4 regions of the Janthinobacterium breve genome follow, and region 1 is predicted to be linked to each of the others. Evidence: predicted binding sites of a transcription regulator. Region 1 holds the regulator's gene; each other region holds the start of a gene.
The links. The regulator FNR, encoded in region 1, switches genes on or off when oxygen is low (the NO sensors DNR and NnrR bind a similar motif). The targets are predictions, from matches to a motif close to TTGATNNNNATCAA.
Positions count from the first base shown of each region.

Region 2: ACQ4W0_RS16295 (hemerythrin domain-containing protein) is a predicted target of FNR. The motif match lies at 2,575-2,588, and genes of this name have one in related genera.
Region 3: ACQ4W0_RS01270 (universal stress protein) is a predicted target of FNR. The motif match lies at 2,960-2,973, and genes of this name have one in related genera.
Region 4: ACQ4W0_RS14970 (XrtA system polysaccharide chain length determinant) is a predicted target of FNR. The motif match lies at 2,388-2,401, and genes of this name have one in related genera.

Region 1 is NZ_JBNYXY010000011.1:232,493-236,702, forward strand. It holds gene ACQ4W0_RS23180 (response regulator) at 1-1,790, opposite strand, end outside; gene fnr (fumarate/nitrate reduction transcriptional regulator Fnr) at 2,030-2,788, shown strand; gene ACQ4W0_RS23190 (FixH family protein) at 2,792-3,316, opposite strand; gene ccoG (cytochrome c oxidase accessory protein CcoG) at 3,419-4,210, opposite strand, start outside.
Region 2 is NZ_JBNYXY010000007.1:408,236-412,445, forward strand. It holds gene ACQ4W0_RS16280 (DUF7661 family protein) at 160-396, shown strand; gene ACQ4W0_RS16285 (DUF1439 domain-containing protein) at 398-967, opposite strand; gene ACQ4W0_RS16290 (hypothetical protein) at 1,172-2,086, opposite strand; gene ACQ4W0_RS16295 (hemerythrin domain-containing protein) at 2,122-2,565, opposite strand; gene prsR (PEP-CTERM-box response regulator transcription factor) at 2,671-4,026, opposite strand; gene prsK (XrtA/PEP-CTERM system histidine kinase PrsK) at 4,039-4,210, opposite strand, start outside.
Region 3 is NZ_JBNYXY010000001.1:261,499-265,708, reverse strand. It holds gene ACQ4W0_RS01275 (NADP-dependent malic enzyme) at 1-2,126, shown strand, start outside; gene ACQ4W0_RS01270 (universal stress protein) at 2,181-2,795, opposite strand; gene ACQ4W0_RS01265 (hypothetical protein) at 3,106-3,606, opposite strand; gene ACQ4W0_RS01260 (M56 family metallopeptidase) at 3,673-4,210, opposite strand, start outside.
Region 4 is NZ_JBNYXY010000007.1:112,388-116,597, reverse strand. It holds gene ACQ4W0_RS14985 (S1 family peptidase) at 1-713, shown strand, start outside; gene ACQ4W0_RS14980 (N-acyl amino acid synthase FeeM domain-containing protein) at 717-1,463, opposite strand; gene ACQ4W0_RS14975 (XrtA/PEP-CTERM system exopolysaccharide export protein) at 1,664-2,197, opposite strand; gene ACQ4W0_RS14970 (XrtA system polysaccharide chain length determinant) at 2,541-4,070, shown strand; gene ACQ4W0_RS14965 (XrtA-associated tyrosine autokinase) at 4,091-4,210, shown strand, end outside.

The sequences.
Region 1 (4,210 bases):
CCTTCGCTGCTGGCGACGGCGATGTCGCCGCCCATCATGTGGATCAGCTGCTTGCTGATGGCCAGGCCCAGGCCCGTGCCGCCGAAGCGCCGCGTGATGCTCTGGTCGCCCTGTGAAAATGCGGAAAACAGTTGCTGTTGCTGCAATTCCGTCATGCCGATGCCCGTGTCGCGCACTTCGAAGCGCAGCCAGGCGCGCCCGTGCCCGCTCTCGGCCAGGCTGACGGCCACTACCACTTCGCCGCTCTCGGTGAACTTGATGGCATTGCCGGCCAGGTTGACGAGGACTTGCTGCAGGCGCTGGGCGTCGCCCACCAGGCGCCGCGGCACGTCGGGCTCGACGGCGATGGCCAGTTCCAGCTCCTTTTCGCCCGCATTCATGGTCATCGTCGTGGCCAGGGTATTCATCACTTCATCGAGGTCGAATTCGACGGGCGACAATTCCATGCGGCGCGCCTCGATCTTCGAATAGTCGAGCACGTCGTTGAGGATGCCCAGCAGCGACTGGCCCGCCACGCGCACCATGGTCAGATACTTGCGCTGTTCCGTATCGAGCCTGGTATTGCCCAGCAGATACACCATGCCCAGCACGGCATTGAGGGGCGTGCGGATTTCATGGCTCATGTTGGCCACGAAATCGCTCTTCGCGCGGTTGGCCGCCTCGGCCCGGTCGCGCTCCTGTTCCAGCTCCGCCGCGCGCGATTCGAGTTCCTGCTGCAGGCGGTCGCGTTCGCTCATCAGGCCGTTGAACGCTTCCGTCAGTTCGCCGATCTCGTCGCGCTGCTGCACCGGTACGGGGGTGAAACGGCTGCCGCTGGTGCGCAGGGCGAGCAGGGTGTCGCGCAGGCGCACCAGCGGCGACAGCAGGCGCACGGTGACCCAGCCCAGCACGGTAGCGGCCAGCAGCGAAGCGAGAATGCTCCACAGTACCAGCCGGTACAGCACACCATCGAACGGTTCGAAGGCATCCTCGACGGGCAGCGAGGCGGCCAGCAGCCAGTTCACGGACTTCAGGCGCTTGAAGCTGTTGACGGCCGTGACGCCGCGGCTGTTGGTGCTGACCATGCTGCCTTCACCATCTTCCTTCAGTAACTGTGTGGTCGTCAGGTTGGCGTTCGGCTTGCGCGGCTGCAGCAGCCGGCTGGTATCGGGGTGCAGCACGTAGCGCGGCGCGGCGTCGCGCGTGATGATGAAGTAATAGCCGCTCTTGCCGATCTTTTCCGTGCGCAGGCGGCCCAGCAGGTTATCCTTGTACAGGCGCAGCACGCCGATCACCACGCCCACCACCTGGCCGTTGGCGCCAAGCACGGGCGCCACCATCTGCACGATGGGCATGCCGCTCGATTTGCCCAGTATCGGTTCGGTGATCATGGGTTGACGCGTGCGCAAGACGGTCTGGAAATATTCGCGTTCGGCAACGTTGATGCCGGCGCGTCCCGTGACGAGGGGCATGTCGGCCACGACGGCGCCTTGCGCGTCGAGCACCAGCACGTCGTCGAACAGCACCAGCATCGAGCGGCGCGCATAGTATTCGCGCAATTGGGCGGGCTGGGCGATCAATTCCGGCGGCTGCTGCCTGGCCGTCAGCGTGACGATCTGCAGCAGCATGCCCAGCTTGTCGTCGAGCTCGGCAGCGGTGCGGGTGATCAGGGACGATTGCTGGCTCAGCAGTACTCTGGTGAAGTCGGCGCGCATGTGCTGCAACTGGATCATGGTGACCAGCGCGATCATGGCGATCGAGGTCAGGCTGGTGGCCAGCGCGACTTTTGCTTTAATGCCGAGAGGCTTCATGATTTCCTTTTCAGTACCGTGCGGCACAGGCGGCAGATAATGCTGTCAGGAATTTTCCTATCAATACATCAACTTGGCAAGCGGCGCCGCGCAAATTGCCCTCCCCGCATGGGCTTTTGACGATGTTGCCAGATAATTAAAGTCAGAACGTCGTTTATTCAGCGCAATTGCGGTGAAATTGGCACACGGCAACCGTGTATGCAGTAAACTCGTTATTGCATTTTCTAAAAGGTAACGACATGACTGAAGCGCTACTCACTCCCACCTTGCCCACAGTGAACGTGGAAGCGTTGCGTGCGCGATGCTCGACCTGCAGCATGCATCAATTGTGCCTGCCGATGGGCCTCGATGTGGGCGACATGGACAGGCTGGACCAGATCATCGGCCGCCGCCGCAAGATCGTGCGCGGCGCTTCGTTGTTCCGTATCGGCGACTCGTTCCAGAATCTGTACGCGATCCGCCTGGGGCACTTCAAGACGTACCAGATCAATCCGGGCGGCGAAGAGCAGGTGACGGGTTTCCAGATGGCCGGCGAACTGCTGGGCATGGACGCCATCAGCGCCGATCGCCACCACTGTAATGCGGTGGCGCTGGAAGACAGCGAAGTGTGTGAAATTCCGTTTTCCAGCCTGGAACAATTGCTGGGCAATATGCCGACCCTGCTGCGCCATTTCCACCGCATGATGAGCCAGGAAATCACGCGCGAGCAAAGCGTGATGCTGTTGCTGGGCAATATGCAGGCGACGCAGCGTTTTGCCGCCTTTATCGTCAACCTGGCCTCGCGCTATGAAGCGCGCGGCTATTCGGCCAGCAAATTTCAGCTGCGCATGTCGCGCGAGGAAATCGGCAATTACCTGGGGCTGACCATCGAGAGCGTCAGCCGTTTATTGTCGAAATTCAAGAAAGAAGGCTGGCTGCGCGTCTCCAACCGCGAGATCGAGATCTTGCAGCCGGCCAAGTTGAAAGCCATTACGGCCGGCACGGACGTCTGCAAGTAAGTCTTACAGCTCTTCATCGGCGTGCAGCGCGATGCTGCGCTGCAGGGGCCAGGTCCAGATGCCGGACAGGCGCCACTCGCGTTTGTCGTTTTCCACCAGCACTTGCCAGCGGCTGCGCTCGAGCATCGGCAGCGCTACCGAGAAGTTGCCGGCCGCATCGGGCTGCACCAGCAGCTTGATATCCTTTTCCGGCAAGGTCGCATGCGCCAGGTGCAGCTGCAGCGGACCCTGGTAAGCCTTGCCGAAGCTGTGCACGGAACCGCTGAGGCGCGCTGACGCCACATCATAGGACAGGCTGGTATCCATCGCCAGGTCGCTGGCGATCGTATCGCGCCGCAAGTCCTGGTTGATCGCCTTGCCCTGCTTGTAATAATCACCCACCACCAGCGCATCGGGCTGCGTAAACGCGATATACGCCATGCAGCTGCCGACGACCACGGACAGGCCGGGACCGATCATCAGCAGCCAAGGCCAGCGATGCTTGTACCACGGTGCAACGGGGGCTTGCAGCTTGAGACTGTCGGACATGGTATTTCTCCTGATTAATTGGCCAATCCCCATCCGGGGACTGGCCTTCCTACAACTTCGTGGCGGCGGCGAGGGCACCCGGTCCCCGTCCGCCTTTCCTTGTTAGCGCGGCACGATGAATACCGCGCTTTCACGCACATGCAGCGATGGGTCGTCCAGCGAGTGCAATTCGATGGCAATCTTGTTCGAGCCCTTCTCGCCGACGCCGTGCGGCACGCGCAGGCGGATAGGCCAGCCCAGCGTTTCCGTTGGCTGCAAGGTCACCTCTTCGCGCGTCAGCAAGGTCAGACCCGGCAAGCCGGAAGCGCTGATCTTGAAGTGCTGGGTTTGCTCCGAAGTGTTCATGATCTGCAGACGGTAAACGTTCTCGATCATGCCGTCTTCCACTTCGCGTCCCATCGAACCGCGGTCGCGGATGACGTCCATTTTCAGGGGCGTGCGCAGGGCCAGCGAAGTACACACGGCGATGATGATCAGGGCCAGGATGGAGGTGTAGATCAGCACGCGCGGACGCATGGCGCGCTGGCGTATCTGCTTCGAACTGAAGTTGTTTTCCATCGCATGGTCGGTACTGTAGCGTACCAGTCCCCGTGGCCGCTCGACCTTGTCCATCACGCTGTTGCAGGCATCGACGCAGGCGGCGCAGCCGATGCATTCATACTGAAGGCCGTTGCGGATATCGATGCCGGTCGGACACACCTGCACGCACAGGGTGCAGTCGATGCAGTCGCCCAGCTTGTCGTTGTTGCCGGCCTTCTTACTGATGGCGCCACGCGGTTCGCCGCGCTTGGTATCGTAGGTGATGATCAGGGTGTCCTGGTCGAACATGGCGCTCTGGAAGCGCGCGTAGGGGCACATGTATTTGCACACCTGCTCGCGCAGCCAGCCCGCGTT
Region 2 (4,210 bases), on a different contig from region 1:
TGCGAGGAAACAATGTCCGTTGAATAAGTCCAGCGATCCGATGTGCGCTGAAGCAAACCGCAGGCCCGCGCCGATGATAAGTAAATGTTACTATATTGCAATAGATGTGCCAACCGCGCCCCATATCTCTTCGCCTATCTCTCAGACTGGAGCAGCTTGATGCAGGAATGCAGATTCAATATTTTCGGCACGCTGATTGCCATCCGGGGAAATCCGGGCGCCTGGCGCGCATTCTATCTCGGCGCGGAAGGCAAGCGCCGGCCCGCCGATTTCATTATTCCGGACGATATTCAAGCCGATGCGCTGTGCGAATACCTGGCTGACCTGTTCCATGAAGAGGCGACGCCGCGCAATAACACGGCAACGCAAATCAGCTCGCCAGCGGTCGAGGCCTAGCCTATTTCACCGGCTCGAACGTCACTGTCAGCCCGTTTCCCGTGGTCCTGATCTGCGTGGGCACGAACTGCACGCCCGCATAGCGCAATTCATCGGGCTTGAAGGTGTAGATGGGCGTTTCATGCATGAGCTGGTCGGCCACCAGGCTGGCCACCTTGGCGAACTGGCGCTGCTGCGCTTCATCCATGCCGTCGATGCTTACCTTGTCCACGCTCGCTTCGCTCAGGAAGACGGCGTTGCGCTGGGCGTCGAGCACCAAACGGCCCGACATGGCCAGGCTGCCGCGCCAGCTCTGGCGGATGAAAGGCGGCAGAACGCTGGCGTCCACGCTGAGGGCCACACGTTCACGCTCGGGCTGCAAGGACAGTTGCGGGTGGGTCAGCTTGACGTCCAGCACGGACAGCACGCGCTTGTCGATGGGAAAGCGGCGCTCCAGGCCTTGCTGCATCTTGCTCAGCGACACGTTGACGTCGCGCGGGCCGATCAGGGTGGAACACGAGGCCAGCACAGTACAGGCAAAAGCGGCGATGGCGGCGGTTTTCAGCAAGGGACGGATAGCGGTCACATTCATGGATAGTCTCGGTGGAAAGATGGCGCCATCTTACACATGCGCCGGCTTCAACACAAACGGCGCCCGGCTTGCGGCGGGCGCCGTTCTTTTACGTCTGCGTCTTAATGCACGAACAAGGCGATCAGTATGACGATGGGCAATGGAATGCCCAGCAGCAGCAAGAGGATGGAACGCATGGCAGTCTCCTAGATTGAAATGGATGATTTAAATGGTCACATGGCGCAGCACGCGCTCATGGTCGCGCTGGCGGCCGCCGAACGTTGCCGCCAGGCTGGCCACGAAAGCGCCCAGCAGCAAGGCGACGAACATCCACAGGGCCGTATGGGCACCGGCCTTGCGGGCCGTTTCCGCCGCTTGCTGGGCAGCCGCCTTCGCATCGGCGGCGGCCTTGGCGGCGCGCGCGTAGACGGCGTCAACGCGCGCTTCCGCTTCAGCCTGCGTCAAGCCCGTGCGGCTGGCCACGACCTGGCCCAGGTAGGCGCGGTCATCGGCAGCCAGGTTGCCCTTGGACAGGCCCGTGGCGAAGATCTTGCCGATTTCCACGCGCTGGTCGGCGAGCGTGACGCCGGCAGTTGTTGGCGCTGGCGTGCCAGCGGCAGGAGCGGCGCGCAGCAGCATGTCCGAGAAATAATCGAGCGGATTGGCGCCGCCACCCTCGCCTTGTTTGGCGCCCGCAGCACCAGCCGCTGCGACCGGGGACACTGCCGCCGCCACGCCGCTGCCCGCGTCGATGGCGCCGCTGAGCACGGCCCGCGTGCCGCCGGCCAGCACGGCCACGGTGATCAGGGTGGCCACGGCCCAGGCCAGCAAGCCGTGCGCCGTATCGCGGAAATGCACTTCATCCGTGTGGATGGAACTCCATTTCACGCGCAAACGGCCTGCCATGTAGCCGCCGATGCCGGACGCGGCCAGTTGCATGAAAGCCAGCCAGGCGATGGTCGACACGCCGATGGCCGTGGCGTTGAACGACCACGGTGACACGGACGATAGGCCCAGGCCCACGCCGAGGATCAGCAGGATGAAGGACAAGGCGGCGGCGGCGGCTGCGCCCGCCAGCACGGCGCCCCAGGAAACGCCCGGATTGTTCAGGTCCGACACGGACAATTGTGTAGCTTGCATGGAATTCTCCCTTGGTTGGTAATGTTTTTAGGCGCTCAGGCGGCGCTGCTCGTCAGCTGTTCCTTGCGTGCGGCCATTTCCCGGCCCAGCGCATCGAGGTCGACGGCCGTATGGCGCACCTTGGGAAACATGTCGCCCTCTTCTTTCTTGACGTGGTGTTCTATCTGCTCGGACAGCACCTTGACCTTGGCGTCGTACAGGTCGTCGGCGGGGTCCATCGCTTCGATTTGCGCAATCAGTTCCTTGGCGCTCGCGTGCTCGACGACGGCCTCGTCCATCAAATCGCCGTCGTGGATGGGGCGGCGCACGGCCGGGTAGAAAATCTCTTCTTCCAACTGCGTGTGTACGGTCAATTCCTGGCAAATCTGGTCGGCCAGCTTTTTCTTGGTGGCAAATGAGCGGTCGCTCAAGCCTTCATATTGGGCAAACAAGGCTTTGACAGCCTTATGGTCCTGCATTAATAAACTGATCGCATTCATGGCGCCTCCTTGTTGTAGATGAAATAAGGATGCGCCAAGGCAGCGCCAGCGTATGTGCGACGCCTTACACAAACTTGATATTCAATTCATATCAGTATCCTGCACCTACTTGATGCCGTGGTGGCCCATCAGGTCGTACAGCGTGGGCCGGCTCACGCCCAGCAGCTCGGCCGCGCGGGCGATATTGCCGTCGGCCCGCGCCAGCGCGCGCACCATGACCTTGTATTCGGCCGCTTCGCGGGCCTGGCGCAGGTTCAGCGGCTCATCCTGGGGTGCCGCCTGGGCACTGGCGGGCAAGCCCAGGTCGTCGGCGGCGATCTGCGGTCCGTCGCACATGATGACTGCCCGCCTAATGCAGTTTTCCACCTCGCGCACATTGCCGGGCCAGCCGTAGCTTTCGATCAGCTGCAGCGCGCCTGCGCTGAAATGCAGGCTGCCGCGCCCTTCGCTGGCGCAGAACTTGTTCTTGAAATGGTGGGCCAGCAAGGCGCAATCGCCGGCCCGTTCGCGCAGGGGCGGAATGCGCAAGACGATTTCGCTGAGGCGGTAAAACAGGTCTTCGCGGAAACGTCCCTGTTCCGCCAGCATCTTCAAGTCCTGGTGCGTGGCGCAGACGATGCGCACGTCGACGGCGATCTCGGCGCGCCCGCCCACGCGCTCGATAACCCGCTCCTGCAGGAAGCGCAGCAGTTTCGCCTGCAGCGCCATCGGCATGTCGCCGACCTCGTCGAGAAAGAAAGTGCCGCCGTGGGCCAGTTCGATCTTGCCCAGGGTTTGCCGCGCCGCGCCCGTAAATGCCCCCCGCTCATAGCCGAAGAGCTCGCTTTCCAGCAGGTTTTCGGGAATCGCCGCGCAGTTGATGGCAATGAAACGCTGCGCGTGGCGGCTGGACAGCGCATGCAAGCCCCGCGCAATCAGCTCCTTGCCGCTGCCCGAGTCGCCCAGCAGCATCACGCTGGCCGACGATGGCGCGACTTTTTCCACGCTGCGGCACAGTTTCAGCATGCCGGGGTCGCGGCTGACGATGCCGGCCAGCGGCGAGTCCGCCTGCGTCTGCAGCATGCGGCGGTTTTCCTGCTGCATGGCGTGCAGGTAGAACGCGCGGGCGATGACCAGGCCCAGCATGTCGGCCTCGAACGGTTTCTGGTGGAAATCGTAGGCGCCCAGGGCGATGGCCTTTAACGCATGCGCGCGCTCCTGGTTGCCCGACAGGATAATGACCTTGGTGTCCGGCGCCAGCGCGAGGATGTGTTGCAAGGTGGCCAGACCTTCCGTGGCCCCGTCCGGATCGGGCGGCAAGCCCAGGTCCATCGTCACCACGGCAGGCTGGTGGCGCCGCACCAGCGCCAGCGCCGCCTCGCGCTCGCCCGCCAGCAAGACCTCGTAGCCGTCAAAACTCCAGTGCAGCTGCTTTTGCAAGCCGGGATCGTCTTCGATGACCAGCAGTTTCTGTTTGCCCATGGCACTCCTTTGCTAGGCCGCGTGCAGCGGCAGGATCACGCGAAACGTGGTGCCCACTTGCGGCTCGCTGCGCACTTCCAGGCTGCCGCCCACTTCGCGCAGGTATTCGCGGCTTTCGAACACGCCGATGCCCATGCCTGCCGTTTTGGTCGTGTCAAACGGTTTGAACAGGCGTTCGCGGATG
Region 3 (4,210 bases), on a different contig from region 1:
CGAATGCCTATAAATATACGGCGCGCGGCAACCTGGTGGCCGTCATCACCAACGGCACGGCCGTGCTGGGGCTGGGCAATATTGGCCCGCTGGCCGCCAAGCCGGTGATGGAAGGCAAGGGCGTGCTGTTCAAGAAATTCGCCGGCATCGACGTCTTCGACATCGAAATCAACGAGATGGACCCGGATAAACTGGTTGACATCATCGCTTCGCTGGAACCGACCTTCGGCGGCGTGAACCTGGAAGACATCAAGGCGCCCGAGTGTTTTTACATCGAGCGCCAGCTGCGCGACCGCATGAAGATTCCCGTTTTCCATGACGACCAGCACGGCACCGCCATCATCGTCGGCGCGGCCATCCTGAACGGCTTGAAAGCCGTCGGCAAGAAAATCGAGGACTGCAAGCTGGTCGTGTCGGGCGCTGGCGCCGCAGCGCTGGCCTGCCTGGACCTGATCGTCGACCTGGGCTTCCCGCTGAAGAATATCTACGTCACCGACCTGGCCGGCGTCGTCTACAAGGGCCGCGCGGAACTGATGGACCCGGACAAGGAACGCTTCGCGCAAGACACGCCGCTGCGCACCCTGGCCGAGGTCATTCCGGACGCAGACATTTTCCTCGGCGTTTCCGCCGGCGGCGTGCTGAAACAAGACATGGTGCGCAAGATGGCGCCGAACCCGCTGATCCTGGCGCTGGCCAACCCGAATCCGGAAATCCTGCCGGAAGAAGTCAAGGCCGTGCGCAGCGACGCCATCATCGCCACGGGCCGTTCGGACTATCCGAACCAGGTCAATAACGTGCTGTGCTTCCCGTACATCTTCCGCGGCGCCCTCGATTGCGGCGCCACCACCATTACGCGCGAGATGGAAATCGCCGTGGTGCACGCGATCGCCGACCTGGCGCATGCCGAGCAGTCGGACATCGTCGCTACCACCTACGGTATCAGCAACCTGTCGTTCGGTCCTGAATACCTGATCCCGATGCCGTTCGATCCCCGTTTGCTGATCAAGATCGCCCCGGCCGTCGCCAAGGCGGCCGAGGAATCGGGCGTCGCCACGCGTCCGATCAAGGACTTGCAAGCGTATGCGGACAGCCTGCAGCAATTCGTCTACCGCAGCGGCACCTTCATGAAGCCGCTGTTCCTGATGGCCAAGTCCACGCCGGCCGAACTCAAACGCATCGTCTACGCCGAAGGCGAAGAAGAGCGCGTACTGCGCGCCGTGCAAGTGGTGGTCGATGAAAAACTGGCGCGTCCTATCCTGGTGGGCCGTCCACCCGTGCTCGAAGCGCGCATCCAGAAGTTTGGCCTGCGCCTCAAGCAAGGCGTCGACTTCGACGTCATCAACCCGGACTTCGACGAGCGCTATCGCGAATACTGGAACACATATTACGCCATGACCAGCCGCAAGGGCGTCACCGAGGAATACGCCAAACTGGAAATGCGCCGCCGCCACACCCTGATCGGTTCGATGATGATCCACAAGGGCGATGCCGACGGCATGATCTGCGGCACCTTCGGCACCACCCAGCTGCACCTGAAATACATCGACCAGGTGCTGGGCAAGCGCGCCGGCAGCAATGTCTACGCGGCCATGAACGTGCTGATCATGCCGGAGCGCCAGCTGGTGATGGTTGACACGCACGTCAATGAAAACCCGGACGCCGAACAATTGGCCGAGATCACCATCATGGCTGCCGAAGAGATGACCCGTTTCGGCCTGTCGCCGCGCGCGGCCCTGCTGTCGCACTCGAACTTCGGTTCCAGCGACAGCGCTTCGGCGCAAAAGATGCGCGCCGCGCTGGCCATCATCAAGGAACGCGCGCCGGATCTGGAAATCGACGGCGAAATGCATGGCGATACGGCCCTCGACAGCAAGCTGCGTCAGAAAATCATGCCAAACTCGGCACTGAAGCACGACGCCAACCTGCTCGTCATGCCGAACATCGAATCGGCCAACATCGCCTACAATCTGGTGAAAGTTGCTGCCGGCAACGGCGTCGCGGTCGGTCCTATCCTGCTTGGCTGCGCCAAGCCCGTGCACATTTTGACGCCATCGGCCACTGTGCGCCGCATCGTCAACATGACGGCACTCTGTGTCGTGGACGCGGTCGCTCAGCGTAAAGCGTAAGCTGTTCTTCAGTAAAAGCCGCGTCATCCGCCAGGGTGGCGCGGTTTTTTTACCTCAATGCGCCATCAGCACGGGCAGTGTCATCTGGCGCAGCACGGTTTCCGTCACGCCGCCCAGCAGGATTTCGCGGAAGCGCGCGTGGCCGTAGCCGCCCATCACCAGCAGGCCCGCATGCACTTCGGCGGCCGTGGCCAGCAGCGCGGCGCCGATGTCGCCCGTAGTGATGGTCTGACGCACTTCGACGGGCACGCCATGGCGGCTCAGGTAGGCGGCGATGTCGGCGCCCGGATGGCGGGCCGGCTGCGCATGGCCGGTCGGCGGGTGCAGCAGGGCCAGCACCACCAGGCGCGCCGCGCGCAGCAGGGGCAGGGAGTGGCCGATGGCGCGCGTCGCTTCCATGCTGCCATCCCAGGCCACCACCACAGTGCTGTTGACTTCCGTAAACTGGTCCAGCGCCGCCTGGGCATGCCGGTGCAGCGCCGAAATCTGCGTCGCCGCGGCCGCGCCGCGCATGCCGCGGTTGTTTTCCAGGTAAAAGCGCGACATGCCCGTCATAGCCGCGCCGATCAGGTGCGCCTGGTGCGCGTGCGCCAGCCGCGCGGCGATGGCGATGCGCTGCGGCGCATGGCGCGACAGGTCGGCGTGGACGAGGATGGATTTGTAAGCCATATTGTCATTCGATAGCCAGGATAGCAACAAGGCTAAAAAGACAACACGGACAAGTCCAGCGTTGCCGTGCCTGGCGGCGATTTTCTTATGCTGGGCTTGATATGGGTCAAAAAAACACGGGCGACGGCCATCTGCAAGGCCATCGCCCGTAAATGGCGATCTATTTGATGTGCATCAAAAGGCTTGGCCCACCGCCAGCCATAATGGCATTGAACTCCATGCTACTTCCAGTGGTCTGCATCGGCGTCGGCAGCATCGTGTCGGCACTTCCTTGTGTGACGCAACAACGCTGGCCGTGGCGGGAGTTCACTTAATTGTAGGGCTGCAAGTCCAGCCACACGGCATACGACAGGCGCTTGCCATTCCACAGGCCGCCGCCGCGGATGACGGCGTCGCACGAGGTCAGCTGGCCCACCAGGTCCTGGCGGCCCAGGTTGCGGCGCAGGCGCAGGGCGTCGTTGTGCGACAGATAGCCAACCAGCTGGCCATCGATGAAGACGGCGATGGCCTTGTCCTGGAACGGATTGGCATCGTCGCAGACGAGCAGGGCCAGGCATTTTTCTTCCGCGTTGCCAGGGCCATGCTCGCCGGCCAGTTTGGCGATGGCGGGCTGGTACATCGATTCGTTTTCCACTTCCGACGCAAAGCGGCCCTCATCGTTCCAGTGGTGCGCGGGCGCGCCCGCAGGTATCGCCGGCACGTACTGGCGCACCGAGACGAGCGGCTTGTGCAGCGGTTTGACGGGCGTGCGACCGCTGAAGACGTAGTACAGCAGGGCGATGACGATCACGATGGCAAGCAGGTAAAGCATGGTATCTCTCTGATTTCTAAAGGGGGTAAGCCGGGGGCGCAAACCCGCAGCGCGTCGCTGCCGCTACTATAGCAAGTTCGCCGTGCGGCCCTGGATAATCCTCGCCATGATGCGGCGCCGCCGGCGCAGCGCCAGCGGGTCACTCAGCACGATGGGCGAGGCGCCCGTCAAGCCGGAATAATACTGGCCGTGCCGGCGCAGGACGATGGCATAGTCGCGCAGCGCGTGGCCGTGCGCCAGCATGCGCGCGTCGCAATCGACCTCGATGGCAAAGCGCAGCCGGTGCAACTGCCACCACAGGGGCAAGTTCCACGGCATGAGAATAATCAAGGCATGCGCCAGGGCCAGCCATTGCGGGTCGCGCGCGGCCAGCCGGCATTGCTCGTGCGCCAGCAGCAGCGCCTGTTGCTCGGGTGGAATCAGCGACAGCCAGACGGGCATCACGATGCGCGGCCGCAGCAGCCCCGCCACGCAGGGACCGATGCCGCCGCTGAGAAATACGGGCGTGCCCAGCAACGATGTTTTTTGCCAGCGGCGCTGGTGCGACAGCAGCCAGACGCTGCGCAGCGCCAACAGCAGCAGCATGCCCACCGACAAGACAAAC
Region 4 (4,210 bases), on a different contig from region 1:
CCTGCCGTGCCGACGACGCCCTGACGCAAGTCATTGCGCGCATCAAACCGTCCATCGTCGGCGTGGGCAGCCTGCAAAAGACGCGCACGCCGCCCTTGAACTTCATCGGCACGGGCTTCGTGGCGGGCGACGGCTTGAGCGTGCTGACTTGCGCCCACGTGATCCAGAAACTGCTCGACGCCAATCCGGACGAAGTCATCGGCATTCTCACGGGCCAGGGCGAGACGGCGCAATTCCGTCAGGCCAAAGTGCAGGTGCTGGACACGGAACACGACCTGGCCTTGCTGCGCCTGGCGGGCGCGCCGCTGCCTGCCCTGGCGCTGGGCGACGCGGCCACGGTGCGCGAAGGCCAGGCCATGGCGTTTACGGGATTTCCTCTGGGAGCCTTGCTGGGCTTACATCACGTCACGCACCGCGCTACCGTGTCGTCGCTGACGCCGGTGGTCACGCCCAGCGACAATGCGCAGCGCCTCGACCCGCGGCGCCTGGCGCAACTAAAAAAAACACCGTACATCGTGTTCCAGCTGGATGCGACGGCATATCCGGGCAGCAGCGGCAGCCCCCTGTTCGATCCCGAGACCGGTCTCGTCTACGGCATCGTTAATATGGTGTATGTCAAAGGCTTGAAAGAGGCCGCCATCAGCGCACCCAGCGGCATCACGTATGCGATTCCGGGCAGCCACATGCAGGCGATCATGCTGAAAAATAAATGAGTGTCAGTTGCGCCCCTGCCTGAGCCGGTCGGTGATGCCGGGTTCATCCCATGTCGGAAAAAAAAAGGGGTAAAACGATCGTTCACCCCCATGCTGTTCCATCATGCCGCCGTACTTGCTGATCTGGGCCCCCATGTAATCGAGGTCCAGGCGCAGCAGCACGGCCGGCGCCCCCACGCGCGTACACTCTCGCTCGCCGCCAAAATCCTTGAAACCGAGCATGCGCTTGTAAAACACCACATGGCGTGGATTAACTTCAATCACGTAATCCGTAAAGCCATGAATATTGTGGGCATAGATATAAGAAATATGAATCAGCGCCGCAAACACGCGCTTGCTCACGCCCTTGTCGATGGCCAGGCGCGACGGTTCGCACAGGCGCCGGCCCTGCTCGCGCAGCACGTCGAGCTTGTCGCGGAAGTTTTCATCGGCGGGCAAGCCCGTCTCGTCATTGTCCAGGCACAAGGTCATGGTGCCGACGGTGGAGCCCGCCGTTTCCGCAAACAGGGTGATTTTATTCAGTGCATGCGCGATGCCGGGATCGACGGCATAGCCGCGCCAGCCGTACATCTTGCGGATCAGCAAACTGGCCGCTTCGCGCCGGCCACGCGAATTGGCCATGCGGATATGAAAACGCTGCAGGTCGAGCTCGTGCTCCATGGCCGGGTCGATCTGCCCCTCGCCCACTACCAGGTCACTGAAGGTGCCTGGCGTGTCGAAGGAAATAATGGGTTCATCTTGAAAGCTCATCTTGTCCTCACGTTCATCGGCCGCCGTCGAGACGGACTGAAGCCAATGCCTTGTGACAAGAAAAAAACCAGAAAAGTTCCCAACATCAGCTAAAAAAACAGAAGAAATTTATCTTTAGATAGCAAAAATGCACGCTGAAATTTGCCGAAAAGTACAAAAAGACAAATATATGTGCTGTTTTGACATTGCTGAGATCGCTACTAAAAGAAGCTCTCCGGTATCAACAGCACGTCGCCCGGCCGCATCATGACGTTGGCGGAAATATCGCCATGCTTGAGCAGGTCCTCCAGGCGCACGCCCAGCTGCTGCTGGCTGCCGTCGCGCATGCGGATGATGCTGGCCTTGTTGCCGGCGGCAAAGTCAGTGATGCCGCCGACGGCGATCAGCACGTCCATCAGCGACATGCCCAGCCGGTACGGCAGCGCCTGCGGCTTCGCCGCCTCGCCGATGACCCGGATCTGCTCGCCGTACGGGCCCGAGAAATTGGTGACAATCACCGTCACCACCGGTTGCTGGATGAACTTGCCCAGGGCTTGCTCGATGTCGCGCGCCAACTGGGTCGAGGTCTTGCCGCTGGCGGCCAGATCCTCCAACAGCGGCGTGGTGATCTTGCCGTCCGGCCGCACGGCCACCGTCAGCGACACTTCCGGATTGCGCCAGACAATGATGTTGACGGAGTCGCCAGGGCCGATCAGGTAATCGTGCATGGGCGCGCTGTCGTCGGCCGGCGCCAGCGGATAGCGTGTGCGGCAGCCCCCCCAGCAAGCTGGCGCTAGCCGCCAGTACCAGCGTGTGGCAGACAAATGCACGGCGAAACGGATTCATGCGGGACCTCTTCGAGTCGATGACGCGTCCATGGCCGGCCCCGCAGAACCAGCCTGGGCCGCGAACTTCCTATGATTATTAAAACCCGGCAAGTGAACCTTGAGGCGTATCAAGAAGCAATCATCTTGGGAAATCTTGCTCGACAGGCGCCCTATACTTTGCTTACTCAACAGGCAAGCATTTCTTGCAAGACGCCGTTGTCCGCGCCGCCCAGCCATCGACCGTGCAGCACCGTCACCAGAAGGAAGCGACATGGAGCAATTGATACAGCAACTGCTTTCCAGCCTGAAAGGCATCTGGAAGTACCGCTGGCATGCGGTGCTGGTGGCGTGGCTGGTGGCGATAGTCGGCTTCATCAAGGTGATCACCCTGCCCGACGACTTCCAGACGTCGGCGCGCGTGTTTGTCGATACGCAAACCATCCTCAAGCCGCTCTTGGCCGGCATGACCAGCGTGCCGAACACGGAACAACAGGTGGCCATCATGAGCCGCACCCTGCTCAGCCGCCCGAACGTGGAGCGCGTCATGCGCATGGTCGATCTCGACCTCGATTCGAAGACCGTGGGCGAACACGAAGCCCGGCTCGATGAGCTGATGAGCCGCATCAAGATCACCGGCACCAACGCCTACGACATCTACACCATCAGCTACAGCGGGCGCGACCCGAAGCTGGTGCGCGACGTGGTGCAAAGCCTGCTGACCATCTTTGTCGAAGGCAGTTTCCAGGGCAAGAAGGGCGATTCGCAGAAAGCCGTGCAATTCATCGACGAGCAGATCAAGAATTACGAGGACAAGCTGAGCGCGGCGGAAAACCTGGTGAAGGAATTCAAGATCCGCAACAACCTGCTGCTGCCGCGCCAGGGCATCGACTATGGCAGCCAGCTGCTGATGTCATCCGATAGCCTGAACAATGCCAAGCTGGAACTGGTCGAGGCGGAACAATCGCGCAAGGCCATCCTGAGCCAGATCGAGGGCGACGAGCCCGTACTCGACCTGGAGCCGAACGCGGCGGCCATCACGAATCCGGAACTCGACGAGCGCATCGCCTCACTCAACAAGAACCTCGACAGCCTGCGCATGCAATTTACGGAGTTGCATCCCGACATCATCGCCTCGAAGCGCCTCATTGCCCAACTGGAAGAGCGCAAGATCGAGGAAAGCAAGCTGAAAACGGCATCCGGCGACCCGGGCAAGAACTACAGCCCCATGCTGCAGCAACTGAAGGTGGCGCTGACGGACGCGGACGCCAAGGTGGCCGCCATCCGCGCCCGCGTGCAGGAATACAACGCGCGCAATGAGCGCCTGCTGGCGCAAAGCAATGCCGTGCCCGAGGTGGAATCGCAGCTGGCGCAACTGAACCGCGACTACATCATCAACAAGGAAAACTATGAAAAGCTGATCGGCCGGCGCGAAGCGGCCAAGCTGTCGGGCGAACTCAGTTCCACCACCGAGATGATGGCCTTCAAGATCATCGACCCGCCCACGGTGCAATATGCGCCCGTCGGCCCGAACCGTCCGCTGCTGTTCAGCGCGGCGCTGGGCGCGGGCCTGGTGGCCGGCATCGCCACGGCCCTCTTGATCAGCCAGGTGCGCCCCACCTTCCTCAGCCCCGCCGAACTTCGCGATGCCACGGGCTTGAACGTGCTGGGCACGGTATCGATGAACTGGACGCCGCTGCAGCAGGTGCGCCGCCGCCGCGCCCGCTATGGCTTTGCCGGCTGCCTGGGCAGCCTGTTCGTGCTGTACGGCGGGGTCATGACGGCTGCGCTGCTCAAATTCTAGACCACGCCACGGGAGCGACGATGACCAGCAAGGAGCGCAGCAGCAAGGACAGCGGCAGGCAGGAACCCCTCATCCTGGGCGTCGCCGAAGCCCCCGCGCCGTACGCAGCGGACAGCGCGAATGACACCGACGGCGCGGAC